3 regions of the Rhizobium sp. GR12 genome follow, and region 3 is predicted to be linked to each of the others. Evidence: riboswitches for the same ligand, from Rfam matches in the RefSeq annotation. Region 3 holds a riboswitch; each other region holds the start of a gene.
What was found. A riboswitch is a leader RNA that binds a small molecule or an ion and turns the genes downstream of it on or off. The one in region 3 is predicted to bind cobalamin.
Positions count from the first base shown of each region.

Region 1 (9,522 bases), on a different contig from region 3:
CAGTTCGGCTCCGGCTGGGCATGGGTTTCCGTCAAGAACGGTAAGCTCGAAATCTCCAAGACCCCGAACGGCGAAAACCCGCTGGTTCATGGCGCAGAACCGATCCTCGGCGTCGACGTGTGGGAACACTCCTACTACATCGATTACCGCAACCTGCGTCCGAAGTACCTCGAAGCCTTCGTTGATAACCTTATCAACTGGGACTACGTGCTCGAGCGTTACGAAGCGGCTTCCAAGTAAGGTGCGCGAAAAGCGTGGTTGCTGTCAGTCAAGACGGCCTCTCCACGCGTGACGTCATCCTCGGCCTTGTGCCGAGGATCTGCGGATGTCTCCTGAAACGCGACGTCAGCAGATACTTGGGGACAGGCCCGAGCATGACGACGATAGGTTTACGCTTGCCTCCATTCAACACCCGGCCGAAATGCCGGGTGTTTTGCTTTTGCGGCCTTGGTTTTCCACTTGTCACAAGCCTGTCATCAGCCCGGTTTATCGCGGCGCATCATGACTGAAAAAACCAGCCCTCTCTTCTCCTTCGGCATCGTTGCCGATCCCCAATATGCCGATGCCGATCCCCGCCCGGAAATGGGCCGGTATTATGCCGAAAGCCCGAAAAAGCTGGCGGAGGCCATCGATGCCTTCAACAGCGAGGAACTGGCCTTCGTGGTGACGCTCGGCGACATCATCGACCGTGGCTTTGAAAATTTCGACGCGATCCTCAGTGTTTACGACGGGCTTCGCCACCCCTCGGTGATGCTGCCGGGTAATCACGATTTTGCAGTCGCGCCCGAGCATCTGCCCACCATCCATGCCCGCCTCGGCATGGCGTCGCCCTGGCACGATTTCACCATCGGTGAGATACGTTTCGTGGTGCTTGACGGTAACGAGGTAAGCCTGTTTGCCCCGCCGCCGGACGATCCGCGCCGCGCGCTTGCGCAAGACCGGCTGAAGCACCTGCAAGAAACGGGCGCGATCAATGCGCAGGACTGGAACGCGTCGCTCAGCGACGAGCAATTCGAATGGCTGCGGAGCGTTCTGCAAAAGGCGGATGCGGCGGGCGAAAAAGTGGTCGTTCTCTGCCACTATCCGATCTATCCGCAAAACGCCCATAATATGTGGGATGCGCCGCGCATCCTCGATCTTCTGGGCGCGCATCCTTCGGTTGCCGCATGGTTCAGCGGTCATAATCACGATGGCAATTACGGCCTGCTGGGCAGCACTCACTTCGTCAATTTCAAGGGCATGGTGGATACGCCGGACCAGAACACCTTCGCCATCGCCGATGTCTTCGCCGACCGAATCGCAATACGCGGTTTCGGGCGTGAAGCGGATCGTCTTTTACGGTTGTGAGGCGGGGCTTGCCGGCTGGTTGCTCTGCCAGCCGCTCATCCACAATTGGCGCAGCCTTTCGCCTTCCATCTTGAAAAAATTGCCCGTTGTTTCGCAGGCGAGCACCCGGTCCGAGCGGAAGTTGCGGATCGCCTGTCGCAATTCGCACCAGGCGACGACATTGGTCGTTTCCGAATAATAGATCACGGCAATGGGCCGGATCTGTCGCCGGGTTTCCGCACCCGCCTCATCGCGATAGGTAATGTCCAGCCTCTCCTCGTCGCGCACCGCCCGCCTGACGGTGGCAAGATCGATGCCGGCGGGTGAGGGTGCGACGCTGCCCCAGGCATGCAGGGCATTGGCGCTCAGGGTTTTCGACAGGGGTTCGGGCAGGGAGGCGGCGATCTTGTCGCTGACCTTTTTCGCCGCCTGCCGCAATTCGCTATCGCCGGTGCGGGCGACCATGGCGAGCGCCAGCACGATCGCCTCCGTCTCCTCGATGGAAAACATCAGCGGCGGCAGGTTGAAGCCGGGACGCAGGATGTAACCGACGCCGCGCTCCCCTTCGATCGGCACGCGCATGGTCTGAAGGGCCGAGATATCGCGATAGACCGAGCGCACCGTGACCTCCAGTGCCTCGGCGATGGTCTGCGCGGTGACCGGCCTGCGCGCCACCCGCAGGATCTGGATGATCTCGAACAGTCTCGATGCCTTGCGCATTGCCGTTTTTCCCGGTTGCTTCACCACGCAACTGACACAACGCTGTCAGTTGGCTTTTCCTATAAACAGCAAAACACATTGAGAAACTTAAGCTTTCCCGAATGTGCCGTAAACTGTCTTGGGAGATACTGACATGAGTTACGCCGAAAATCTCTGGCTTTTCTTTCTGGTCCTGTTCGGCATCATCATCCTGCCGGGCATGGATATGCTATTCGTGCTGGCAAGCGCGCTGACCGGCGGCCGTAAAACCGGCCTCTCCGCCGCAAGCGGCATGAGCGCCGGCGGCATCGTACATTCGCTTTATGGCGCGGTCGGCGTCGGCATGCTTGCCGCTTGGATGCCGTCGCTGTTCCTGCCGCTTCTCGTCGCAGGTGCGGCTTACATGGTCTGGATCGGTATCGGCCTGATGCGCAGCGCGATTGTCGTGAACGGTGATGAGGCGCAAGCGAGCGCCTCGGTCAGAAAGGCCTTCTGGCGGGCGGTGCTGACCTGCCTTTCCAATCCGAAAGCCTATCTGTTCATGATGGCGATCTACCCGCAATTCCTCAAACCCGCTTACGGTCCGATCTGGATGCAGGGGCTGGTGATGGGCGCGATGGTGGCGGTTACGCAGTTTACGGTCTATGGCGCGCTGGCGCTGACGGCCGACAAGAGCCGGGCATGGCTCGTTTCCTCGCCTGCCGCCACGATCTTCATCGGCCGCGCCGCCGGTTTCATGCTGATTGCCGCAGCCCTGCTGACACTCTTTGAAGCCCTGTCCTGGAGCGGCGGGCGATGAAATGGATCAGGTCCCGCCGCTCCAGGTTTCTGTTTCAGCATCGGACGATCCGAAAACCGCGCACACTTTTCGGTCCGATGCCCTAGACTTCTGTTTTCACGAAGGAATTCACCGCAATGTGACTTCTTTTCGCCATGCGGAAAGGGCATCCTCGCGCCGTTGCATCTAGCGTCCGGTGTGCCTGCCGGAATCAAGGAGAGAGTGTATGAAACTGAAAACCATCGCGGCGGCCATGCTTTTCGGCTGTCTTTGCGCCGGAGCGGTCTACGCTGCCGGCGAAGTCGAAAAGCGTGAAGGCATGATGAAGCAGATCGGGGGCTCCATGGGTGCGCTCGCCGCCATCTCCAAGGGTGAAAAGCCTTACGACGCCGATGTCGTCAAGGCTGCCGTCACGACCATCAGCACCAATGCCAAGGCTTTCCCCGACCAGTTCCCGCCCGGCAGCGAGACTGGCAGTGCTGCGGCCCCCGCCATCTGGGAAAATTTCGAGGACTTCAAGGCCAAGGCCGCCAAGCTCGGCACGGATGCGGATACGGTTCTCGCCGGTCTCCCTGCCGATCAGGCCGGTGTCGCCACCGCCATGAAGGCGCTGGGAGCCGATTGCGGCGCCTGCCACCAGACCTATCGTCTAAAGAAATAATGTGTCGGAAGACCGCTTTCGAGCGGTCTTTTCCCGGTCGCGGGTAGGCCGTGAACCGCTCCCGCGTCATCCTCGCCCCTGAGGCGAGGATTCATAAGCCGTCGAATTGTGGATCCTCGGGTCAGGCCCGAGGAAGACGTCCAGCAAGCGGGAGGGCTATCGATAATCTCGACCGCCTTCGGGCGGCCAAACATGCTCGGTCGGGCAAAAGGGGAGAGGGGTCATGTCTTCCATCTGGACGAAGCTTGCGGGCGGGATCGCGGTTGCGGCCATTGCGGGTTACGGAATTTTCGCGTGGGTCACTGCCCCTCAGCGGCTGGCGCCCAGCCATTGGGTCAGCCTTGGCGAGCCGGATCTGGCCAATGGCGAAACGTTGTTCTGGGCGGGCGGCTGCGCAAGCTGCCATGCGGCGCCCGATGCCAAGGGCGATGCGCTTTTGACGCTTTCGGGCGGGCAGGCGCTGAAAAGCCCCTTCGGCACCTTCCATGTACCCAATATTTCCTCCGATCCGCAGCATGGCATCGGCGGCTGGACGCTGGCGGAATTCGGCGATGCCATGACGCGCGGTGTCGGCAGGAACGGCGAACATCTTTATCCCTCCTTTCCCTATGCCTCTTATGCCCGCATGACACAGAAGGATATCAACGACCTCTACGGTTATCTGCGGGTTCTGCCCGCCAGCCCGAACGACGCGCCGGATCATGATCTGCCGTTCCCATTCAATATGCGGATCGCGCTGGGCGGCTGGAAATTCCTCTATTTCGATACGTCCGCGCCGCCCCGCGTCGAGCTTGCGAATGCCAATGCCGAATTGCTGCGCGGCCAATATCTGGTGGAAGGACCGGGCCACTGCGGCGAATGCCACACGCCGCGCAACGCGCTCGGCGGTTTTCTGGAAGGAAAATGGCTGGCCGGCGGCCCCAACCCGGAAGGCGAAGGCCGCATTCCCGATATCACGCCCGGCTCCGAAAGCATCGGAGCATGGGCGGCGGCCGATATTGCCAGCTATCTGGAAACCGGCTTCACCCCGGAATTCGACAGCGTCGGCGGCTCCATGGTCAAGGTGCAGCAGAACATGGCGCATCTGACCGCAGATGACCGGGATGCGATTGCCGCCTATCTGAAGGCCATTCCACCGCGGTAGATTTGGGGTCGAAGACACGACGACCCGTCATGCCGGACTTGATCCGGCATCCAGCCACGGCGCGTCTGCGCCGTGAGAAGAGTCTTTCGCGATCAAGGACTTGATCGCGCTGGACCCCGGATCTAGTCCGGGGTGACGGAGGTGGAGGCGACGGCGCGCAGTTCGAACGAGAGCCCGCCATTGACTCCCGCACCCACCCGTCGGATAACAATCCTGTGATGGTTCCTTCCGGGCGTTCCGGAAGGTGAAAAGGGAACACGATAGGGAGACATCCTCATTCGTGGCTGCCCCCGCAACTGTGAGCGGAGAGCCTGAAACGAAATGCCACTGGTAAGCCATCTCGCCGGAAACCGAGGTTTCCGATTGGGGCGAGGGTGATGCCGGGAAGGTGTTTCAGGTTTTGACCCGTAAGCCAGGAGACCTGCCATCACGGAAATGTCCATGCCGGCGGGGTGTCCGGAAGAGCGGAATTTCAGGGTGACCAGGCACAAGCTGCCTCCCTGTGTCAGTCTCGTTATCCCCGTGGTGAAGTGTATCGCATGCGGCTGCGCGGCTTTTTCGCCGTTCTGCCGCATCTAAAGGCGCGGGGTCGCGCCGCAGGAGGGGTCACCATGTCCATCAACCAGAATACGGCGAATGCCGCCGTTTCAGCAAAAACGGGCAGCTTCGCGCAATCGCTGACGGCGATCGTGCTTGGCCTGTTCGTCGTCGGTTTTGTCGGCTTTTCGCATGTGGAAGCCGTTCACAATGCCGCGCATGACACACGTCATGCCAATGCTTTCCCTTGCCATTGAGGGGTGAAGCATGTCGTTTTTTCGTAATATCGTTTTCACCGCCATTCTCGTCGGCATCGTTGGCGGTTTCGCCGTCTCCGCCATGCAGGCTTTCGGCACCACGCCGCTGATCCTGAAGGCGGAAACCTATGAAAATGCCGGCGGCGAAGCGCCCCACAGCCATGATGCTCCGGCCACGACCGGCGCTGCGGTTCCCGCGCACGAACATAATGAGGAAGCCTGGTCCCCGGCCGATGGCTTCGAGCGCACCGCCTATACGTTGGCCGCCAATATCCTGACCGCCATCGGTTATGCGCTGGTGCTGACGGGCCTCATCTCGCTGCGCGGCACCAATGCCGGCTGGCGCGAAGGTCTTTTGTGGGGTGTCGCCGGTTTTGCCGCCGTCATGCTCGCACCGATGATCGGCCTGCCGCCGGAATTGCCGGGCAGCCCGGCCGCAGCGCTTGAGGCGCGGCAGATCTGGTGGCTCTCGACGGTTGCCGCAACCGCGGGCGGCATCGCGCTGATCTCGTTCCGACGCGAACCCTGGGCAATCGTGCTGGCGCTGGTGCTGATCGTTGCTCCACATGTGGTGGGTGCGCCGCTGCCGCCGGAAGGCGAACATGCGCTGGCACCGCTGCCGCTGGAGCGCCAGTTCATCGTTGCCGCCACCGTGACCAGCTTTGTTTTCTGGGCTCTGCTCGGAACACTGAGCGCATTTTTCCTGAAACGCTTCCAGTCGGCTTGAGACTATGCAGGACGCAGCCGAATGGAGTGACGAACTCGATGCGCTGCGTTTTGCCGTTCCCGGTCACGGCGCTTTCTGCGCCGTGCACCGCCTTGCCTTCAAGGCAGTCCTCGGCGCCAGCCCCGAACGGGAAACGGCGCTTGCTTTTTTCCACGATCATGAGGCCGCTTTTACGGCCGCAGCGCTTGCCAAGATAAAACGCGCGGGCCTGCCCGCCGGTCGCAGCCTGCATTTGAACAGCCGCGATATCCGCCGGGCGATTGCGGGCGAGGGCGGTGAGGCCGCCGCCCGTGTCTGCCGTGTGCTTGATAGAGGGTAATACCTGGTGAACTTTCTTCCGTCATGCCGGCCTTGGGCCGGTATCCAGCCGAAGCGCGTCTGCGCGGCGAAAAGAGTCTTCTCAGCCCAAAGACTTGGGCTGGCTGGATACCGGCTCAAGGCCGGCATGACGGAGGGAAGGTCCGCAAACCATCCAGCCCATTGCGCCTCACCGATGTTCCGCCGCAAAAGTTCCAAGTTCCGCCTCGGCTTCCGGACCAAAGAGGCCGAGGTTTTTCAGAATTTCCACAGCGAAACTGACCGGCGCACTGCCGGCCGCCGTGACGATGCCGCCATCGCTGACCGCCTTTGGCTGATCGCGATAAAGCCCTTCACCGCGATAGGCCGGATAGGCCTTGTGTGACGCAAGCGAATTGCCGGTATGCGCCACATCGTTGAGGACGCCCGTGCCCGCAAGCGCGCTTGCTGCCGCGCAGATGCCGGCAACCAGCCGATCCCTGTCGCGAAACCGATGCACCAGACCGTCAAGATCGACAGCCGTCCCCTTTTCCCAGCTCATACCGCCAGGAATGACGAGCGCATCGATGTTATCAGGATCAAGCGCATCATAGGATGTGTCGGGCGTAACATCGAGCCCACCCATCGAAATCACGGGTCGTCCGTCCGGGGTGGCGTAAACGATCTCGACGCCGAGATAGCCGCGCGCCGCCGCAGCAAGCAGCGCCGGTTCCCAGTCCGCAAAATCCTGCGCGAGCGCAATGGCGATCCGTGTCATGTCCGTCTCCGTTGGTTTCAATCAGGCGATGGGCTTGCATGTAACGCATGCCGGTGACGAGCATATGGCAATCCGTGTCATGTCTGTCTCCGTCGGTTTCAATCAGGCAATCGACTGCATGTAGCGCATGCCGGTGACCGGCCGGGGCGCGAAGTCCATGCTCTCGTAGAAACGATGCGCGGCCACATTGCCGGTCGTGGCGCTGACGGAAAGATAGTCGCAGCCGAGACGCCTGGCGATATCGCGCGCGCGGGAAACGAGGTGCTGGCCGGTGCCATGGCCGCGATGGCCGTCACGCACGAAAAGATGGTGCAGTTCAAGCCCGCGCCGGCCCTCCTGCGCCCTGTAGAGCGGCAGCATCAGCGCGTAGCCGATCAGTTCGCCGTCGGCTTCCGCCACGAGACCATGCACCCAGGGAAGCGGGCCGAACAGGTCGCGCTCGAGCTTCGCCGGCGTAATCGCCGCCGCATCGCCGTGGTAGGTGGCAAGCAGCGTGATCATCTCGTTCAGCTCAGGCAAATCCGTCTTGCGCGCGCCGCGTATGATGACGACAGGCGGTCTTTCCAGTGTAAGGGAGCTATCTTCGGTCATTTTTCTGGTCCTTCGGTTTTATCGGTGCCGTCAGGACGCTTGAAAAACAACAAAGCCGCCTAACGGCGGCTTGTTGACAAAATGATCTGTCGAGCCGCCCTTTACAGGTAGGCCCAAAAGTACGAGCAGGAGATGGGTGCGCGTTCGTTGATCATGCCAATGCAATGCGCCCGAATCTAAAATCTGTCAAGCCTGCTCTTCAGCCTCAATGTTCGCCCTCGCACATGCCGTGGTTGGAAAGCGCGCGGATGACGTAACAATCCTCGATCGAGTGGCCGTCGCAATGGGCGACGATGCGCTCCAGTTCGTATTCCAGCTTCTTCAGCTTGGCGATTTTTTCGCGCACATCGGCCAGATGTTCGGCGGCAATACGGTCCGCACCCTCGCATGGCATCTGCCGGTGCTGGCTGAGCGCGATCAGTTCGCGGATCGCGTCGATGTTCAGGCCGAGATCACGCGCATGGCGGATGAAGGCCAGCCTTTCGAGGTCGGATTTTTCGTAGCGGCGCTGGTTGCCGTCCGAGCGGTCCGCCTCGCGGATGAGACCCATCTGCTCGTAATAGCGGATCGTCGGCACCTTGACGCCGGTGCGTTTGGACAGTTCGCCGATGGACAGCATGGCTTTCTCCCTATCTCCAGAGCGGCGGAAAACGGGTCCGATGCTCCAGATTTTTGTTTGAGCATCGGGCTGAAAACCCGCGTTACGCTTTTCGGCTCAATGCTCTAGTCTCTAGAGATATAGCTTTTCTGCCTGCCGTTCAATGGGTGTCAGGCGGTCTCGTCCACGCCGAGCGCCTGGGCCAGGGCCTTCAGGACTTCCGTCTCGATACCGGATGCGGCTTCAGGCTGCGCGGAGGCGGTCATCTCCAAAGCGGGATCGGCTTTGGCGGGCGCGCCGCTGTCGAGGTTCCACAATGCGGCGGCAAGGCCGGCGGAAGCGCTGGCGGCGGCCGGTGCGATTGTCGTGGCGCTCTCGGTGCTTGAAATGGCGCGATGGGCCGCGCGGGTCAGTTCCAGCAGGGCCTCGGTGGCGGAATGGGTTTCCCTGTTTTTAGTCGGCTCAAGGGCCCGGACCGGAGTTGCGTAATAGCTGCTGATGCTTGCTGCGACAGTCGTCATGACTGATTCCCCCTAAATTCTGATGGGCTATTTCTAGGGTCCGAAACATTCGCGAAGATTGCGTCGCTGAGGGCTTGAACAAAAAATCGTCGCAATATAGTATACCCCCCTATAGTATATGAGGCACTGATGTCCCATACGATCCGCAACAAGGAAAAGCTTCTCGCCCGCATCCGCCGCCTGAAAGGGCAGATGGAGGCGGTGGAGCGTGCATTGGGCGATTCCAAACCGTGCGGCGAGGTGCTGCAATTGCTGGCCTCGGTGCGCGGCGCGCTTTCCGGCCTGACGGGCGAGGTGATGCAGGAGCATCTGCATGAGCACGTCGTGCATGCCGAAAACGAAGAAGAGCGGGCGCGGGCGGCGGAAGAGCTGGCCCAGGTGCTGAAGACCTACATCCGCTAGCATGTCTCCCAAGAGTCCCCGCGGTTTTGGGAAAAAGACACGCGCAAAACAAAATGCTCTAAAAATCGAACAGGATTAGCGACATGACGACGACATCCGAATTTCCCACTGCGGCCGGCCACGACCATGTTTTTCTCGGCCGGAACCATGAGCGCAACGAAAAGCGCGTGTGGATGGTGATTGCGCTGACGGCCGTCATGATGGTGGCCGAGATCGTCGCCGGTCAC
Region 1 is NZ_JASXTH010000023.1:1,547-11,068, reverse strand. Features, by position in the region: gene QSK43_RS25935 (superoxide dismutase) at 1-240, shown strand, start outside; gene QSK43_RS25930 (metallophosphoesterase) at 502-1,347, shown strand; gene QSK43_RS25925 (helix-turn-helix transcriptional regulator) at 1,336-2,046, opposite strand; gene QSK43_RS25920 (LysE family translocator) at 2,180-2,824, shown strand; gene QSK43_RS25915 (c-type cytochrome) at 3,030-3,464, shown strand; gene QSK43_RS25910 (c-type cytochrome) at 3,688-4,608, shown strand; cobalamin riboswitch at 4,811-5,051, shown strand; gene QSK43_RS25905 (CbtB domain-containing protein) at 5,220-5,402, shown strand; gene QSK43_RS25900 (CbtA family protein) at 5,413-6,129, shown strand; gene QSK43_RS25895 (hypothetical protein) at 6,134-6,448, shown strand; gene QSK43_RS25890 (type 1 glutamine amidotransferase family protein) at 6,617-7,183, opposite strand; gene QSK43_RS25885 (hypothetical protein) at 7,182-7,307, shown strand; gene QSK43_RS25880 (GNAT family N-acetyltransferase) at 7,286-7,774, opposite strand; gene QSK43_RS25875 (MerR family transcriptional regulator) at 7,980-8,393, opposite strand; gene QSK43_RS25870 (hypothetical protein) at 8,543-8,893, opposite strand; gene dmeR (Ni(II)/Co(II)-sensing transcriptional repressor DmeR) at 9,023-9,295, shown strand; gene dmeF (CDF family Co(II)/Ni(II) efflux transporter DmeF) at 9,379-9,522, shown strand, end outside.
Region 1: linked by a shared signal. The riboswitch ahead of QSK43_RS25905 (CbtB domain-containing protein) and the one ahead of QSK43_RS15965 (ABC transporter substrate-binding protein) in region 3 are both predicted to bind cobalamin.

Region 2 (9,522 bases), on a different contig from region 3:
TTCGTCCCTCTCACTGCACTCACCCGGCAAAAGCAGAAGCCTGATACCGCGCCTGCGCGCCAGAATCGAAAGCTGGTCGACGCCGTAACGCCAGCGCTCCGCTCCACCAAGAATCCGGATAAGGATGACGCGGGCATGTTCCGCCGTTTTTTCGATCCACAGATCGACCGACATGGGGTGCCGAAGCTCGGACAGATTAGCGGCGGACAGGGTGGGAAGCGCACCTCCCGCCTGCCGCCAAACCAGTTCCAGCCCTGCAATATCGCTCGCCGAAAAAGACAGCATCACCACATCCGATCGGGGCTGGTTGAGATCAACCGGCTCGATCAGATCGTCCAGAGACGAGGATGTGGTGGCGAGGATGTGCATCTTGTCAGGCGGCCAGCATCTGTTCGATCTTTTCGCGATTGAGGCCCTTTTCGCCGATAACGACGAGACGGCTGCGGCGCTCTTCGCCAACCGCCCACGGACGGTCGTAATAATGGTTGACCCGGCTGCCAACAGCCTGCACCTGCAAACGCATCGGTTTAGTGGAGACCTCAACGAAACCCTTGATGCGAAGCACGTTTTCCGCAGCCGCCGTCTCGGCAATGCGGGCCGCCAACGCTTCCGGATCGGCCACAGCCGGCAGATCGATAACGAAGCTGTCGAAATCGTCGTGTTCGTGGTCAAGCTCGCCATCATGGTGGGTGCGGCGGTTTTCGATATCCTCTTCCACCGCAAGGCCGAGGCCGATCAGTACGGCGGGGTCGATTGCGCCGTTCGAGGCGACGACGATCTTTGCCGCCCTTGGCAGATGCTCGAGAATATGAGCCTTCGCCTTTTCCAGACCGGCGCTGTCCAGAAGATCGGCCTTGGTCAGGACGATGAGGTCGGCGCAGGCGATCTGGTCTTCGAAAACCTCCTCGACCGGATCGTCGTGATCGAGCGCTTCATCGTTTGCGCGCTGGGCGGCGAGTGCTTCCATGTCATGCGCCACCTGACCCTCGGCAAGGGCAGCGCCATCCACAACGGCCACAACGGCGTCTACCGTCACGCGGCTCTTGATTGCGGGCCACTGGAAGGCCTGCACCAGCGGCTTCGGCAGCGCGAGGCCGGAGGTCTCGATGAGGATATGCTCCACCCTCGGCTGGCGGCTGAGGATCTGTTCGATCGCGGGCTGGAAATCATCGGCCACCGTGCAGCAGATGCAGCCATTGGCCAGTTCGACGATATTTTCCTCCGGGCAGCTTTCGATGCCGCAGCCCTTGAGGATGTCGCCATCGATGCCGATATCGCCGAATTCGTTGACGATGATGGCCAGCCGCTTACCATCAAGCTTTTCGAGAAGGCCGCGCAGCAGCGTGGTTTTTCCAGCCCCCAGAAAGCCGGTGACGATGGTGCAGGGAACGCGGTCCAGAACGGTGCTCATGATCTCTCCTCGGTAAAATCGAATGGGGGAATGCGCGCCACCATGCCGCGCTTCAATGTGTCGGGGCGGCCGCGCCAGGGCATCAGTCCATCGGGGGAAGCGGCCAGCATTCGCGCGCCGGTCAGCAGGTCTTCCGCATCGCCGGGCGTCAGCCCGCCAAAGATGTAGGACCAGCCGTCGGCACCGCGCAACACGGCGCTGAGGCCGCGTTTGCAATTGGCAAGGCAATTGACGGAGCGAACATCGATGCCGGATTGTTGCGCCTTCACAATGGCGGCTTCGGCAAGGATGGAGCCAGGGCGCGGGTCCGCATCGGGATCGGTGTCGTCGCGACAGCTTCGGCAGATAAAAACCACCACGCCGAGAGCCGTTTCGCCCTCCGCCTTGCCGTTCGGAAAAGAAGATGCCGCTGTAATATCCAAACCGTTTCGCTTTCCGCGCCTTTAAAAACTCATCGGGGTGCGGATGTCGAAAACGGCACGCTGAAAGGCGTAGCCATCAGTCAATTCGACCGACTGACCGGAGCACCCCGCCCGGCAGACGTTTTTTCCTGAAACGGCAGGTCTCCTGGCTTGCGGCTTTAAAACACCCTGCACCACCTTCCCGGATCTTTCTGTTGATCCAGTGGCTCACAGTGCGGGCATACCGCTTACAGTTGCGGGGGCAGCCACGGAATGACCCGGTATCGGGCGGAACCGTGTTCCCTCTTAGCTTTTCCCGTTGCCGGGAAAAGACCGTCAGTCCTTCTACCCTTAGGCTGAACGGGCGTGGGGGTCAATGCTGCGGCCCTCCGGCTTGCGCATTGCCGGGTTCGGCAAATTGGGTATAGTCGCCGCTCCGAATGGCGGGGCATCCGGTCCCCATGCCGCTGGACGAGAAGGAAAACGCGATGACACGCGATATCAGCGAGAGCGAAGCCGAACGCCACCGGCAGAAAATGGTCAATCGCAAGACGGCCCAGGATGCCGAAGTTGCGGAAAAGACCATCGAAAAAGGTCTGCTGATGATCAATACCGGCCCCGGCAAAGGCAAATCCACGGCCGCTTTCGGCCTCGCTTTGCGCATGCTCGGCACCGGGCGGCGGGTCGGCGTGGTGCAATTCATCAAGGGCGCATGGTCGACCGGCGAACAACAGGCTCTGACCCTGTTTGGCGACAAGGTGGAATGGCGTACCATGGGTGAGGGTTTCACCTGGGACACGCAGGATCTGACACGCGATGTCGCGGCAGCCGCAAAGGCCTGGGAAGAAGCCAAAACCCTGATGGCCGACGAGACGATCGGCCTGTTGATCCTCGATGAATTGAACATCGCGCTGCGCTACGATTACCTGCCACTGGAAGAGGTCGTCGAAACGCTCTCCAGCCGTCGGCCCGATCTGCATGTCATCGTCACCGGCCGCAACGCCAAGCAACCGATGATCGACGCTGCCGACATGGTGACCGAAATGACCCTCGTCAAACATCACTTCAAGGCGGGCGTGAAAGCGCAGGCGGGGATAGAATTCTGACATGACTGCACGCGTGCTGATGTTTCAGGGGACCGGCTCGGATGTCGGCAAATCGCTGATGGTGGCCGGCCTCGCCCGCGCTTTCGTCAGGCGTGGCCTGTCCGTCATGCCGTTCAAGCCGCAGAACATGTCGAACAATGCAGCCGTCACCGCCGATGGCGGCGAGATTGGCCGGGCGCAGGCGCTACAGGCGCGGGCAGCGGGCGTGCCGCTCTCGGTTCATATGAACCCTGTGCTCCTGAAGCCGCAGAGCGAAACCGGCGCTCAGGTGGTGGTTCAGGGGAAAATTCTCTGCAACGCGAAAGCTGCCGATTACCAGCACATGAAGGCCGGACTGATGCCGCGCGTGCTGGAAAGCTTCGAATACCTGAAAAAACAGGCCGATCTGGTGTTGGTGGAAGGGGCGGGCAGTGCTTCCGAAATCAACCTGCGCGCCAACGACATCGCCAATATGGGTTTCGCCCGCGCAGCCGGCGCGCCCGTAATCCTGATCGGCGACATCGACCGTGGCGGCGTCATCGCCAGCCTCGTCGGCACCAAGACCGTGCTCGATCCCGACGATGCCGCGATGATAGAAGGTTTCATCGTCAACCGCTTTCGCGGCGATCCTGCGCTGTTTTCGGAGGGCATGCGGATGATTGCGGAAAAGACGGGCTGGGCCTCCATCGGGCTTCTGCCGCATTTTTCCGATGCCGCGAAACTGCCGGCAGAGGATGCTCTCGGGCTTTCCGGCCCGGCACAACAAAAGTCTGGCGCGAAGATCCGCATTGCCGTGCCGATCCTGCCGCATATTTCCAATTTCGACGATCTCGATCCCCTCGACATGGAGCCGGATGTGGAGCTGATCCGCGTGCGGCCGGGCGAGACCATTCCCGCCGATTGCAGACTGGTTCTACTTTGCGGTTCGAAATCCACCATCGCCGATCTCGCCGTGCTGAAAAATGCCGGTCTCGACATCGATATCAAGGCGCATGTGAGACGCGGCGGCTACGTTCTCGGCCTCTGCGGTGGATACCAGATGCTGGGGAAAACCGTTGCCGATCCTGACGGCATCGAAGGGCCGCCAGCGACGGTCGATGGGCTTGGCCTGCTGGATGTGACGACGGTTTTGACCGGCGATAAGAGGCTTGTTTCCGTGCAGGGTAGAAGTTTCGACGGAATTCCTTTATCCGGCTATGAAATGCATGTCGGAGAAACCAAAAGCACGGTGGACGGCATTCCTTTTTCGACCATCGACGGACACGCAGACGGAACTATCTCGCCTGATGGCCGCATCTTCGGCACCTATATCCACGGTCTTTTCGCGGATGACCGCCAGCGCAGTGCATGGTTGGAGCGGCTTGGCGGGCAAGGCACGGAACTGAACTACGATGCCCAGGTGGACGCCGTTCTTGACCGCCTCGCAGCGCATATGGAGAACCATCTCGACCTCGACAGGCTGCTTTCTATAGCGCGATAAGCATCGCCAGCAACCCGAACAGGCCGATCAACAACAGGTCCGCAATCCGCGCCAGCCGGAGCGCCGTGCGAATATCTCCGGCAATCAACGCCGATCTTCCCCCTTCGCCCATGAAGCGCGCCTCGATCATCTGCCCGCCATAGGAGCGCGGCCCGGCAAGCGCGAAACCGAGGGCACCGGCTAGAGCCGCCTCTGGCCAGCCGGCATTGGGGGAGCGATGATGATACGCATCCCGACGTATCGCGGCAATGGCTCCGCGCGGCGATGCGCCCTTCACGAAAAACGCGGCGACCACGAAAAGACCGCCGCTCAGTCTCGATGCCGGCAGGTTGACCAGATCATCCAGCCGCGCCGAGGCCCAGCCGAAGGCCTCATGGCGCGGCGAGCGATGGCCGATCATGCTGTCGGCCGTATTGATCGCCTTGTAACCCGCACCGCCCGACAGCCCCAAAAGACTAAGCCACAGGGAAGGGGCGACGATGCCGTCGGAAAAATTCTCGGCCAGACTTTCGATCGCCGCCCGGCAGATCGCCGCCTCGTCCAACGCCTGCGGATCACGCCCGACGATCATCGAAACCGCCTTGCGTCCGCCTTCCACCCCCTCGCGCTCCAGCGCGATGGCGACGGCCTCCACATGCTGTTCCAGACTTTTTTGCGCCGGAAGTGACGCGCCGAGCACCGCAACAAGCAACAGACCGAAGGGGAAGAGAAGCAGAACGGATTGCGCAAACCATGCGAGAAGCACCGTCAGTCCCAAAAAAACCGCCAGCGCTGTCACGCCTGCCGCCTTTCGCTGCGAAAATGACGCACTCTCCCGGTTCCATTTTTTATCCAGCAGCGCGATAAGCGATCCGATCCAGGTGACGGGATGGCCAATGCGCTTATACAGCCAGTCCGGATAACCGGTCAGGCGTTCGATGACGAGCGACAGGAAAGCGAGAGCAAAGAACATGGGCGAAACAGTACCAGAAAAGGCGCAGGCTGCGATCCGTCACGGCGGCAATCTCGGCAAGGCGCGCCTGATGTTTCCTGAAGCGCCGGAACCTTGGATCGACCTTTCGACCGGGATCAATCCGCACTCCTACCCGCATTCGCCCGTTCCCGCCAGTGCATTTGCCCGCCTGCCGGAGCCTGATGACGCCGAAGAGTTGAAACGGCTCGCCGCCACAAGTTTCGGCGCACCATCCCTCCGACATGTAACGCTCTCCCCCGGCACGCAGATGCTGATGCCATTGCTGGCTCGCATCGCGCTCGAATGTGGCGCAAAAAGCGGTGCGGTGCTCTCCCCCGCCTATGCCGAACATGCCCGAACCGCTCGCATGGCCGGACTGACAGTGACCGAGGTAGAAAACATCAGTGATCTGTCGGCTCACGACTATGCAGTGGTGGTCAATCCCAATAACCCCGATGGCCGCATCACGGATCGCAAAGCTTTAGTGTCGCTGGCCGAGGCCATGCGCCGTAAAGGCGGCCTGCTGGTCGTGGACGAAGCCTTCATCGAAACGGGAGGCGCAGAAAGCCTTGCGAATGCTGCCGGTCAGGATGCGCTGGTCGTCCTGCGATCCTTCGGCAAATTTTACGGTATGGCGGGCGTTCGATTGGGTTTCGCAATTGCACATCCCGATATCGCTGCGGAACTGGAGGCGAGGCTTGGCCCATGGGCGGTTTCCGGCCCGGCGCTGCATATCGCGACGCAAGCCTTGGCGGACAGGGAATGGCAATCATCCATGCGTCTCCGGCTCGCGGAAGAAGCGCGGCGCATGAATTGCCTGCTGGAAAAAGCAGGACTGGCGATTACCGGCGGCACGAGCCTGTTTACCCTTGTTCGGGACCACCGCGCCGCCGAACTGTTCGATCATCTCGGCCGGCACGGCATTCTGGTGCGCATTTTTGATGAAAGGCCGGACGACATGCGTTTCGGCCTTCCCGCTGGCGAAGAGAACTGGCAGCGCCTCGAAGAAGCGCTGTCATCCTTTGTTCATTCCTCGAAGGTGTAGGTCTCGATCGACTCCGGCTTCATTTCGATGGAGAAACCCGGCAACTTCGGCGGCATGTAAGCGGCATTGCGGATATCGCAAGGCTCGATGAAGTGTTCGTGCAGGTGGTCGACATATTCGATCACGCGGCCTTCCTTTGTCCCGGAAACCACAAGATAGTCGATCATCGACAGATGTTGCACATATTCGCAAAGGCCGACGCCACCGGCATGCGGCCAGACTGGCAAATTGTATTTGGCGGCAATCAGCAGAACCGCCAGCACTTCGTTCAGGCCGCCCATGCGGCAGCTGTCGATCTGCACCACATCGATCGCGCCTTCGGCGATGAACTGCTTGAACATGATGCGGTTCTGGCACATTTCGCCGGTCGCCACCTTCACGGAGCCGATAGCCGCGCGGATCTTGCGATGGCCGGCAATATCGTCGGGGCTGGTCGGCTCTTCGATGAAGAAGGGGTTGGCGAAGGCCAGCTTCTTGACCCAGTCGATTGCCTGATCCACTTCCCACACCTGATTGGCGTCGATCATCAGATAACGGTCGGGACCGATTACCTCGCGGGCGATGGTGAGACGGCGGATATCGTCTTCCAGATCGCGACCAACCTTCATCTTCACGTGATTGAAACCGGCATCGATCGCTTCCTGGCAAAGACGGCGCAGCTTGGCGTCGTCATAACCTAGCCAGCCGGCCGAGGTCGTATAGCAGGCGTAGCCTTCGTTCTTCAGCGTCTCGATGCGTTCCTTTTTGCCGCTTTCGGCCTTTTTGAGGATTGCGAGCGCATCTTCCTTGGTCAAAACATCGGTCAGATAACGGTAATCGACGATGTCGGCGATTTCTTCCGGGGTCATATCGGCAATGAGCTGCCAGACGGGTTTGCCCGCCTTCTTGGCAAGCAGGTCCCACACCGCGTTGACGACAGCACCGGTGGCAAGATGCATCGCGCCCTTGTCCGGGCCGATCCAGCGCAGCTGGCTGTCGCTTGTCAGATGCCGCCAATATTTGCCCGGGTTCTCGGTCACGGTGGCGAGATCGGTGCCGACCACCAGATGGCGCATCGCCTCGATTGCCATGCAGCAAATTTCGTTGCCGCGGCCAATGGTGAAGGTCAGCCCGTGGCCTTTTAGTCCTGGCTCGTCGGTGTCGAGAATGACGTAAGCCGCCGAATAATCCGGGTCGGGGTTCATCGCATCCGAACCATCAAGGCTCTGGGAGGTCGGGAAGCGCAGGTCGAAAACACGCAGATCTGTAATTTTTGTCATGGCCGTTCACTCGCGGTCAGTGTGTATGGATATCGTTCAGTCGAGGTGGAATGTTTCTTCCATCATGGCCCACCACTCGCCTTCCTTGCGGCTTTCGAGCGGTTGCTGGCAGGGTATTGTGAAAGACCACCATTCCAAGTTCTTCGGGCTTGCGGCCATCTTCGCCATATCGGCGCTGAAATCGCTGCCGTGATATTCCCAATATCCGAACAGCAGATTTTCCGGCTCGCGCAGGAAGATCGTGTAGTTGCGGATGTTGCAGTCGCTGATAAGCGCCAGAACCTCAGGCCAGACGGCGGCGTGCAGCCTTTTATATTCTGCGATCATTTCCGGCTTGACACCGATGACCATGCCCATGCGCTGCATGAAAAACTCCGTTATTGCTTGATGGTGGCGAGCGCCGCACGCAGCTTCTGCTGCGGCAAATTCAATCCCAGACGTTCCGCCGCCGCGATGACCGGGACGAAACGACGGCGTTTCTTTTCGTCATGATTGCCGGCAATGTCTGCGAGCCGATGCGCGAGAAAGGGGTTCATGAAACGCTCCCGCACCGCATTAATATAGGCTTGTGCCTCGCTCCCCATGCCTTCCGCAGCAAAAACTGGCAGAACCTCATCACGCCAGAGCGTTTCCAGATCCGCGACGAGAGCACCATCGGCCATTGCCTGCCGCACCGTCTCGTCTTTCGCACGGGCATCCTGCACCCAGCGTTCGGCCAGATAGGAATGGCCGAGATTGAGCAGGAACAGCTTCAGCTTTTCGTAATGGTCGAGATCATCAGTCAGCACCACCGCCGGGTGGGTGCAGGGAAGAACGAGACCTTCCTGCCGCTCGATTGCCCAGAGCGCATAGGGTTCGGCAACCGCACCGACCGGATCGATCGGCTCGGAGACGATGCGATCCACCAGACTATTGGCGAAACGGCATTTTTCATTCAGATAGAAGCCGAAACCCGCAGGCAGTTGCCACCCGTCGGCAAGCTGGCGAATGACTTCCTTCAATCGGTCGCCATTGCGCGGAACAAGCTCGCAGGGGAAGATCGAGAGGGGCGCTTCCGGATTGGTCTGAAAACGCTCCAACAGCAACATGCAAAGCTTGGCCGGGAAACTATTCGGCACGAGGCTGAAATCCGCCGCCAGGTCGGGACCGTCGGACGAATCCAGCTCATAACCGCGATCGCCCGTATTGGACAGAATGACCTCGGCCAGGCAGGCGATGCGCCGCACCTCCGCCCAGTCCGCAGCCGCCGTCAGCGCCAGCGCGACAGCCTTGCCCGGAATTTCCTCGTCCACCTCTTGCCCGTCGCGAATGCCGCGAATACACACCGGATAGGACGCGCCGCCGTTCAGCGCTGCTACGCGCTTCAGGCTTTCCGCATTGCCGGTCGTCTGGACAATTGCGATGCGCCCAAGGGCTTCGCCCTTATCCAGCGCTTGCGAAATGAACAAATCCGCATGCGCCAGAAGAAAGCGGCTGGTGCCGAATTGCAGGATGGGCGTCTCAGTCGTCATGCGACCTCCACCATGCCCTTGATGACTCCGGCTTTCGGATCGGTCAGCCCGGCGAATTTGGAAGGCACATCGGCAAGCGTCATGCGGTGGGTGATGAGCGCTTCCGGCACCTTGCCTTCCCGCAAGGCCTGCAACACCCGCTCGAAATCCTCCGGCGTGGCATTGCGGCTGCCGAGCAGCGTGGTTTCACGCTTGTGAAACTCCGGATCATTGAAGGCGATATCGCTGGCGACGATGGAAACCAGCACATACGAGCCGCCGTGGCCGACGAAAGAAAAACCACGCTCCATGGCTTTCGGATTGCCGGTCGCGTCGAAGACAGCATCGAAGAAATCGCCACCGGTAATCTCCGACAAACGGTCCTTGTCGCCTTCGCCA
Region 2 is NZ_JASXTH010000006.1:288,300-297,821, forward strand. Features, by position in the region: gene cobN (cobaltochelatase subunit CobN) at 1-369, opposite strand, end outside; gene cobW (cobalamin biosynthesis protein CobW) at 374-1,411, opposite strand; gene QSK43_RS12930 (DUF1636 family protein) at 1,408-1,833, opposite strand; cobalamin riboswitch at 1,952-2,162, opposite strand; gene cobO (cob(I)yrinic acid a,c-diamide adenosyltransferase) at 2,301-2,918, shown strand; gene QSK43_RS12940 (cobyric acid synthase) at 2,920-4,377, shown strand; gene cbiB (adenosylcobinamide-phosphate synthase CbiB) at 4,364-5,329, opposite strand; gene cobD (threonine-phosphate decarboxylase CobD) at 5,328-6,374, shown strand; gene QSK43_RS12955 (L-fuconate dehydratase) at 6,356-7,633, opposite strand; gene QSK43_RS12960 (L-rhamnose mutarotase) at 7,670-7,999, opposite strand; gene QSK43_RS12965 (mannitol dehydrogenase family protein) at 8,011-9,144, opposite strand; gene QSK43_RS12970 (zinc-binding alcohol dehydrogenase family protein) at 9,141-9,522, opposite strand, start outside.
Region 2: linked by a shared signal. The riboswitch ahead of QSK43_RS12930 (DUF1636 family protein) and the one ahead of QSK43_RS15965 (ABC transporter substrate-binding protein) in region 3 are both predicted to bind cobalamin.

Region 3 (9,522 bases):
GCGATAAGACGTTCAGGCAAGGCCTTGGAGGCTTTCGGTTCAAAGGTGGGTTTGGTGTCGATTGTCTTGAGGAGAGGCATGGATGTCCTTTCTTGGAGCGGTGTAATCAATATCCACGGCCGCGGTCGACGAGGCCGAGCGGTTCGAGACCGGATTGGTATCGTTTGATATTTTCGACAATGGTGCGGGCGGCGGAATGGGGCTGGGTGACGCTGGCGATGTGCGGTGTCAGGAGAATTTTCGGGTGCGTCCAGAAATTGTGGTCTTCCGGTAGGGGTTCCGGATCGGTGACGTCGATCATGGCGCCTGAAAGCCTGCCGCTGTCCAGCGCGTCGATGAGGGCGTCATGGTCAAGCTGTTTGCCACGCCCGGTGTGGACCAGGGCGGCACCCTCGGGAAGCATCCCGAGGCGCCCGGCATTCAGAAGCCCCGTGGTCTCGTCGGTCAACGGCAGCAGGCAGACGAGAATATCGCTGGTAGAGAGGATGGCGGCCAGCCCCTCTTCGCCATGGTGGCAGATGACGCCTTTGATCTGGCGCGGTGAGCGGCTCCAGCCGGAGAGCGGAAAACCGAAAGGTTTCAGCCGCTCCAGCGCCGCAACGCCCAGCATGCCGAGGCCGAGAACGCCCACTCGGCACTCTTCCGCCTGACGCTGGCCCGACAGGGGCCTCCACAATTGCTGGCGCTGCTGTTTCAAATAGACCGGCAGGTTGCGGTGAAGGGCAAGCACGCCGAGGCAGACATATTCCTGTATCATGCGGATGATGCCCTCATCCACCATGCGCACGACCTTCACCGTCTCGGGGATGGCCTCGATGTGAAACTGGTCGACACCCGCACCGATCGAAAACAGGACTTCGAGATTACGATACCGGGCGATGTCCTGCGGCACGGTCCAGGTGATGAGGTAACGGACCGCGTCCGGATCGACACTGGAAGCATCCATCGAAAACGGCAGATCAGGCAGGTCGGCGGCCAGAGCCTGCCGGAAGATTTCGCCGCGCTTTGCGTCGGAGTTGAAGAGAAACGTCATCTGAAATCCATATTTCCCGAAGGTTTAGACCGTGCAACGGCTGGCGAGTGTTTCCAGCATCGACTGGCAGGCCGAAAGTTCGCCTGCCGTTATGAATTCGTCCGGTTTGTGGGCGCGGCCGATATCCCCCGGCCCGCAGATGATGGCATCGATGCCCGCAGCCTGAAAAAGCCCCGCTTCCGTGCCGTAGCTGACGGCCGCCAGACACGCCGTGCCGGTCAGTTCCTCCAGAAGCAGAACGAGTGGAGTGTCGGCTGGCAAGGAAAGCGCCGGATAATCGCTCATCGGCGTCCATTGGATATCGACGCCCTTTGCGGCAAGCGCCTCGACGCTGTCGCGAACCGGCTGGAGCAGGGCGAGCGGCGATACGCCGGAAATCGCCCGCGCTTCCAGCTCGATAGCGGAGAAATCGGGGATGATATTGATCGCCTGACCACCCTTGACGGTGCCGATCTGCAGCGAGGAATAGGGCGGCTCGAAAGTGGCTTCGAACGGTCCCCGCATCAGCACATCCGCCGTCTCGACGGCCTTTGCCATGATGCCGGTCATCAGGTGGATGGCGTTCACCCCCTGGTCCGGGCGCGACGAATGGCCGGAGCGACCACGGATGGCGATGCGCGCGGCGGCCTTGCCCTTATGCGCCCGAACGGCCCGCATATTGCTCGGCTCACCGATGATCGCGCCCGCCGGCGGAGCGCACAGCTCCGGCAAGCGGGCGATCAGATGCGGCACGCCACGGCAGCCCGCCTCTTCGTCATAGGAAAAGGCGATATGCACGGGCCGTTTCAGCGCCAGGTGCGAAAATGCCGGTGCGGCGGCCAGAACAGTCGCCAGAAAGCCTTTCATATCGGTGGTTCCGCGCCCATAGAGACGGTCGTTTTCGGGCCGCAGCGAGAAGGGGTCGAAGGACCATTCCGGTTCTCCTGCGGGCACCACATCCATATGGCCGGACAGAATATAGCCGGCACGATCTGCCGGCCCGAAGGTTGCGAACAGATTGGCGCGATCACCTTCCGGCCCGGGAAGCAGGGAGACTTTGGCGCCGTGGCTATCCAGATAATCGGCGATCCATCCGGCAATGTCGCCATTGGCGGTTCCGACGACCGACGGGAAACCGACGAGACGCTCAAGGATTTCGATTGCGTTCATGGCCGTCTCCGCTGACCGGATTGTCATCGCGCAAGCTTAGAGTGGCCTGCGGCGTTTATCTGCTGAAATGCGGAGGATTTCGGTAGATTGTTGTGACCTTCCAGTGCTTTCAGAAAATTCGTGCTGGTGTGACCGGCGACCTTCCTCAAAGTCGAATATCGCAATTGACGCCCCGCCACTTGCCCCTTATGTCAGAACGTGACGGTTCCTGAAGCCGAAAGGCAAAGGGATTAATAGGGAACATGGTGCGGGTGATTTTAATCGCCCAATGCCGTGGCTGCCCCCGCAACTGTAAGCGGATTGCCGTTCATCCTCGTGACGCCGCAAAGCGTCATGCCACTGTGTCCTTCGGGATGCGGGAAGGCAGATGAACGGCGCATATTCGTGAGCCAGGAGACCTGCCGTCATAATATGAACCATCGTTACGGGCGGGGATGCCCGGAAGAGGAGCTGATTATGACCTTTCCGTCTGCGGAAACGTATTCCGTGTCCCGTTCTCCATCTCCACACATGCCGCCGCTTTGTCGCCACGCGTTTTGACGCGCCTCTGCGGATCACGCCACGTATTCTGACTGGAGAACATATGTTCCATTTCAAACACCTGCCGGTTTCCGTCGGTCTTCTGGCCGTTGCACTCTCGGCCCTGCCTGCCGGAGCCGCTCATGCTGCCGAAACCGTTTATCCGCTGACGATCAAAAGCTGCGGCCACGAGATCACCTTCAAGCAGGCGCCCGCCCGCACCGTTTCCGTCGGCCAGAGCACGACCGAGGTTCTTTATCTGCTCGGCGTCGCCGACAAGGTGGTGGGCACGGCGCTGTGGATCGGCCCGGTTCTGAAGGGTTACGAGGACGCCAACGCCAAGGTGGAGCGGCTGGCCGACAATGATCCGAGCTTCGAGGCGGTGGTCGGCAAGAGGCCGGACCTCGTGACGACGCAGTTCCAGTGGCAGATCGGCCCCGAAGGCGTTGTCGGAACGCCGGCGCAATTCGCCGAACTCGGTATTCCCGTCTATACGTCGCCTGCCGATTGCATGGGCAAGGACAATTCCGGTGGGGGTGACGGCGTGCGCAAATCCGTCTTCACAATGGATCTGATCTACCAGGAAATCCGCGACCTCGCCCAGATATTCAACGTTCAGGATCGCGGCGAGGAAGTCGTCGCCGACCTGAAGAAACGCGAGGAAGCCGCCCGCGCCAAGATCGCCTCGGCGAATGGCAAGCTTTCGGCCGTCTTCTGGTTCTCCAGCGCTGAACTCGATATCGATCCTTACGTGGCGGGGCGCAATGGCGCGCCCGGCTACATCATGTCCGCGCTCGGGTTGAAGAATGTCATCGAAAGCGATGAGGAATGGCCGACCGTCGGCTGGGAAACCATCGCCAAGGCCAATCCATCGGTGATCGTTGCCGGCAAGATGGACCGTCGCCGTTTCCCCGCCGATGATGTTGCCGTCAAGCTTAAGTTTCTCGCCACCGATCCGGTTGCCAGCATCATGCCCGCCGTCAAGGAGGCTCATGTCTTCGAAATGGACGCACAGGCGATGAACCCGACGATCCGCACGATCGAAGGCATTGAGACGCTGGCCGAGGCGATTTCCACCGCCGGCTTCGCCAAGTGAACGGTTTTTCCGTCCATCTCGGTCGGGCGGGTCTGGCTTTTGCCGCACTCGCCCTGCTGCTCGTCGCGCTGATGGCCGGTGCGGCCATCGGCGAGACCGCCATTCCTTTCGATGTGGTGGCAAAAACCATCGCCAATCGTGTGTTTCATGCGGGTTATCCGCTGGAGCCGCTCGATGAGGGCATCGTCTGGAGTTACCGCCTCAGCCGCGCCGTTGTCGCCGCCTGCTGCGGCGCATCGCTGGCGCTGGCCGGTGCTGTGCTGCAATCGCTTTTGCGCAATCCACTCGCCGATCCCTATATTCTCGGCATTTCCGCAGGCGCCTCCACCGGCGCAGTCGCCGTGGCGCTTCTGGGCTTCGGCGCAGGGTTTCTGACGATGCCGGCGGGCGCCCTGATCGGGGCTTTCGTTGCGTTTTCGCTGGTCAGCCTTCTGGCGGTGCGGGCAGGGCACGGCAACAGCGCCATCATTCTGGCGGGGGTGGCTGGTTCGCAGCTGTTCAACGCCATGACGTCGTTCGTCGTTACCAAATCCGCCAATGCCGAACAGGCGCGGGGCATCATGTTCTGGCTTCTGGGCAATCTTTCGGGCGTGCGCTGGCCGGATGTCTGGCTGGCCCTGCCGGTCAGTCTTGCAGGGCTTGCGGTGTGTCTCTGGTATGCCCGTGCGCTCGATGCCTTCGCTTTTGGCGGGCAGGCGGCGGCGTCGCTCGGCATCCCGGTGCGCTGGGTCTATGCGGTGCTGATCTCGGTTTCGGCGATCATGACGGCGGTCATGGTGTCGCTGGTCGGCTCCATCGGCTTCGTTGGCCTCGTCATTCCGCATGCGGCGCGCATCTTCGTTGGCGTTCGCCACGGCATGCTGCTGCCGGTGACGGCCCTCACAGGTGCGGTTTTCATGATCGTGGCGGATATTTTGTCGCGCATCGTCATTCCGGGCCAGGTTTTGCCGATCGGTGTCATCACCGCTTTGGTCGGCGCGCCCGCCTTCGCCTTCATTCTCGGGCAGAAAAGAGGCCGGTCATGAGATTGTCCGCCCATGATCTGCATTTCCATGCCGGCACTCTCGACATCGTGCGCGGGGTTTCGCTGGAGGTCGCCTCCGGTGAATTTCTCGGCATCATCGGGCCGAACGGTTCCGGCAAAAGCACGCTGCTTTCCATGCTGGCCGGCATTCGCAAGCCGCGCCGGGGTCATGTCACGCTTGGTGAGGAGCCGCTTGTCTCATTCGGGCGGCGGGAACTTGCCCGCAGGCTCGCCTTCGTGGAGCAGCAGGCTGAAACCACTGAGCGCATCACCGCCCGGCAGGCCGTGGAACTCGGGCGCACGCCCTATCTCGGCCCGCTGTCCGCCTGGTCGCCAAAAGACGATGCCATCGTCGATGCCGCGCTCGAAAATGTTGACATGGCGGACAAGGCGGATCGCAACTGGCACCACCTTTCAGGCGGCGAACGCCAACGCCTGCACATTGCCCGGGCGCTGGCGCAGCAGCCGCACATCCTGCTGCTGGACGAGCCGACCAACCACCTCGATATCGGCCATCAGATCGGCCTGCTCGATCTGGTGCGCCGGCAGGGCTTGACCGTTGTGGCGGCGCTGCACGATCTCAATCATGCCGCCATGTTCTGCGACCGGGTTGTCATCATCCATCGGGGCGAATTGATCGCAGTCGGCCCACCGCGCGAGGTTTTGACCTCTGCGACGATAGCCGCCGTTTTCGGCGTGCAATCCGTCGTCACCACGGACGAGGGCGGCTTTTCCCATATTCGTTTTCTGCCTGCCCACGGGACGGTCGACCACGCAAAGAAAGCGCTGGCACGATGATCACATTGAATATGCTTGAAAATCTTCGCTTTGGCGACCTTCCGGATGCAAAATCGTTTTACGCTTTTGTCGGAATCGCCCTCGCGACGGCTGCGGGTTTTCCCTTTCACGCGATGGCCGAAACCTTCGAAGTGAAGATGCTGAACCGAGGCGAAAAAGGTCCGATGGTATTCGAACCCGATTTTCTGGAGATCGCCCCCGGCGACCGCGTGCGCTTCGTGCCGACCCACAAGAGCCACAATGCCGCGACTATCGGCGGCATGATTCCTGAAGGTGCTGAAGGGTTCAAAAGCCGGATCAACGACGAATTCGAGCACAGTTTCGAACGACCGGGCTTTTACGGTATAAAATGCCCACCGCATTACGGCATGGGCATGGTGATGCTGATCAAGGTGGGGGAGGCGACCTTGCCGCAGAGTTACAAGACGGTAGAGGTGCCCGGCCGGGCGAAGCCGCGCTTGGAGGGGCTATTCGAGCGGGCGGAAAATTGAGGCGTCGGTGGAAGTCTTGAGTGGCTGTTTGGATCGTCCGGGAGGGTGCAGGCAAAGCCCGAAAACCTCTCCTCCATCATGCTCGGGCTTGTCCCGAGCATCTGCAATGCATTGATTTTGCGATACGTGATTGGATCCTCGGGACAGGCCCGAGGACGACGTCGTGTATGCGGATATTGAAGGCATCTGTGGCGTTCCTCAGACCTTTTCGGAAATATCCGGCTTCACCGCACAAACCGCATAACGGTGTTGCAGGCCGCGCAAAATACCCTTCAGCAAGCTGAAGTTTTTCGACTGGGCGCGATGAATGGCCTGAAGTTCCTGATCGATCGCGACGGGTTCGAAGCCTGTTTCGCGCAACAGCGCCGCGACATCGCCGGCCCTTGCACCTTTCGAAAAATAGACCCGTGAAAGAATGCTGCTGAAGGTGTTGGCCGGGTCCGCCGGCTTGTGCGGTTGGTCCGGTTTCACGAGGCCGATGCTTTCCAGACCGGTCGCCAGCTTCTTTACCAGTTTTTCACGCCAGCCGGTGTTGACGAAATCACCATCGACGATCAGCAGGCGTCCGCCCGGTTTCAGCACGCGGAACCATTCGGCAAAGCTTGCCTGCGGGTCCACCAGCGTCCAGACCAGATGGCGCGTGATGATGACGTCGGCGCTTTCGTCCGGCTCCATCGTGCTTTCGGCATCGCCGACGAAAAAGCGGATATTGCGCCCGCGCGCTTTCGCCTTCGCCCTTGCAAGCTCCAGCATCGTTTCCGACCAGTCCATGCCGGTGACCTGAAAACCGAGATCGTCCATCAGATGCGAGATGACGCCGGTGCCGCTCGCCAGATCGAGCGCCTTGCGGCCTTCGCCCTGGCCCAGATGCTTCAAGACCAGCGCATGCCAGGCCGCGCGTTCTTCTTCCGAAAAAATCTCGTGTCCGGGAGAAAGGTCGAAGGTCGCGGCGCGACCGGACCAATAGGCTTTGATTTCGTCTCTCAGGCTGTCGTTTTTACCATACTGGATAGTGTCGATCATTGTTCTTCAGCTCATGTACCGGTCAGTTAAGAATGGCTCTAAAACATAAATCTTGACTAGTACAGTCAGAAAATAATACAGCCGCGACAGTCAACACTGGAGAGCAATATCCGATGCGCATCTCAGCCAAATTCGCGGCACTTGCCCTTGGCCTTCTCGTATCCGCCGCTTGGCCGGCATTCGCCGAAAAGGTAACCGTCAAGGACGTGACAGGCCGTGATGTCGAGGTCAACGTTCCCGTTTCGCACGTCATTCTGGGCGAGGGACGCCAGATTTACTTCCTCGCCGCGCTCGACAAGGAAAACCCCTTCCAGCACGTGGTAGGCTGGCGCGACGATCTGGCGAAGGCCGATCCGGAAACCTATGACGCCTATCTCGCCAAATACCCTGAGATCGCCAAGCTGCCGACCTTCGGCGGCATGAAGGACGGCACCTTCGACATCGAGCAGGCCATTGCGCTGAAACCCGATGTCATTTTGATGAACATCGACGCGAAGACGGCGACGCAGGAAGCCGGCTATGTCGAAAAGCTCGAAAAGGTCGGCATTCCCCTGGTCTATGTCGACTTCCGTGAAAAGCCGATGGAAAACACCGAGCCGAGCATGCGCCTGATGGGCAAGCTGACGGGCAAGGAAAAGCTCGCCGAGGACTTCATCAAGTTCCGCGCGGACTCCATCGCCCGCGTTACCGATACGCTCGCCAAGGCCAACCCGAAGAAGCCGGTGGTCTTTATTGAACGCGCCGGCGGTTATTCCGACGATTGCTGCATGTCCTTCGGCAACGAGAATTTCGGCAAGATGGTGGAACTTGCCGGCGGCATCAACATGGCGAAAGATATCATTCCCGGCACGTTCGGCAATGTTAATCCCGAGCAGATCATCGCCTCCAATCCGGAGCAGATCATCATCACCGGCGGCAACTGGAACGGCTATGTTCCCGGCGGCAACTGGGTTGGTGTCGGTTATGGCGCGGATATCAAGGAAGCCCATCGCAAGCTCGAAAACCTGACCAAGCGTCCGGCCTTTACGGGTGTACAGGCGGTGAAGAACGGCAATGTTCACGCCATCTGGCACCAGTTCTACAACAATCCCTATCAGTTCGTCGCCATCCAGGAAATCGCCAAGTGGCTGCATCCGGATCTCTTTAAGGATCTCGATCCCGAGGCGACCTTCAAGGAATTGCATGCCCGCTTCCTGCCGCTCGATTACAAGCCCGGCTACTTCGTATCGCTGAAGGACGCCAAGTAAGACGTAGACGGTGAAGAGGAGCGCCGTCTGATCGATGGATGAAGCCGCAGCCATGCGGCTTCATCATTTTCTTTTGGAACTCAATGAGGACTTCTCATGCGGCTCAACGCCCTCAGGCATCTTGCTGTGCTGGCTTTCTCTCTTCTCGCCGTGCCTGTTTTGGCAGCGGAGATCACCGACGTCGCCGGACGCGTGGTCGAGCTGGATCTGCCTGCCAAACGTGTCATCGTCGGCGAGGCGCGCCAGATTCACGTCATCGCGGCCCTGAAAGGCGACCGGACCTTCGAAAACGTCGTCGGCTGGCGTGACGATCTTCTCAAGAAGGATCCAGACAGCTACGCCGCCTATGTCGAGCGTTTTCCGCAGATCGAAAAACTGCCGCGCTTCGGCTATGTGCCGCAGGGCGATTTCAGCCTGGAAACGGCGATCACCCTTTCGCCTGATGTGATCACCCTCAATCTGGAAGCGGAAAAATCCGCCAGGGAAAGTGGTTTCGAAGAAAAGGCCGCCGCCGCCGGCATCAAGATCGTCTATCTCGATTTCCGCCTCGATCCCGAGAAGAACAGCGAAGCCTCGATTGAAATTCTCGGGAAAATGTTCGGCGCCGAAGAACGCGCCAGGGAATTCATCGCTTATCGCCGCACCGAGATCGCCCGTGTGACCGACCGGCTCGCCAGCGTCAAGGACCTTACGCGTCCGAACGTCTTCATCGAACGCTCGCCCGGCATTTCCGGTGAAGACAATTGCTGCCGCACTTTCGGCCCCGCCAATTTCGGCGCGATGGTCGATCTCGCCGGCGGCCACAATATTGCCGACGGCATCATCAAGACGACGTTCGGCGATCTCAATCCCGAGCAGCTCGTCGTTTCCGATCCCGACCACGTCATCGTCACCGGCTCGAACTGGGCGGCGGAATCCGACATCAACCAGTTCGTTCCCGTAGGGCGTGGAGCCGATATGGCTCTTTCTCGAAAGCGGCTGGCGAACCTGATGAAGCGCACGCCGTTTCCGGAACTGAAGGCCGTCAAAAAAGGCGATGTCCACGCCGTCTGGCACCAGTTCTACGGTGCGCCTTACGAATTTTTTCCCATCCAGCAATTCGCCAAGTGGTTCCATCCCGACCTCTTTACCGATCTCGATCC
Region 3 is NZ_JASXTH010000008.1:225,653-235,174, reverse strand. Features, by position in the region: gene QSK43_RS15980 (cupin domain-containing protein) at 1-80, opposite strand, end outside; gene QSK43_RS15975 (2-hydroxyacid dehydrogenase) at 107-1,033, opposite strand; gene argE (acetylornithine deacetylase) at 1,058-2,182, opposite strand; cobalamin riboswitch at 2,368-2,602, shown strand; partial or broken gene QSK43_RS15965 (ABC transporter substrate-binding protein) at 2,844-3,797, shown strand; gene QSK43_RS15960 (FecCD family ABC transporter permease) at 3,794-4,822, shown strand; gene QSK43_RS15955 (ABC transporter ATP-binding protein) at 4,819-5,619, shown strand; gene QSK43_RS15950 (pseudoazurin) at 5,616-6,110, shown strand; gene QSK43_RS15945 (class I SAM-dependent methyltransferase) at 6,309-7,133, opposite strand; gene QSK43_RS15940 (ABC transporter substrate-binding protein) at 7,247-8,380, shown strand; gene QSK43_RS15935 (ABC transporter substrate-binding protein) at 8,477-9,522, shown strand, end outside.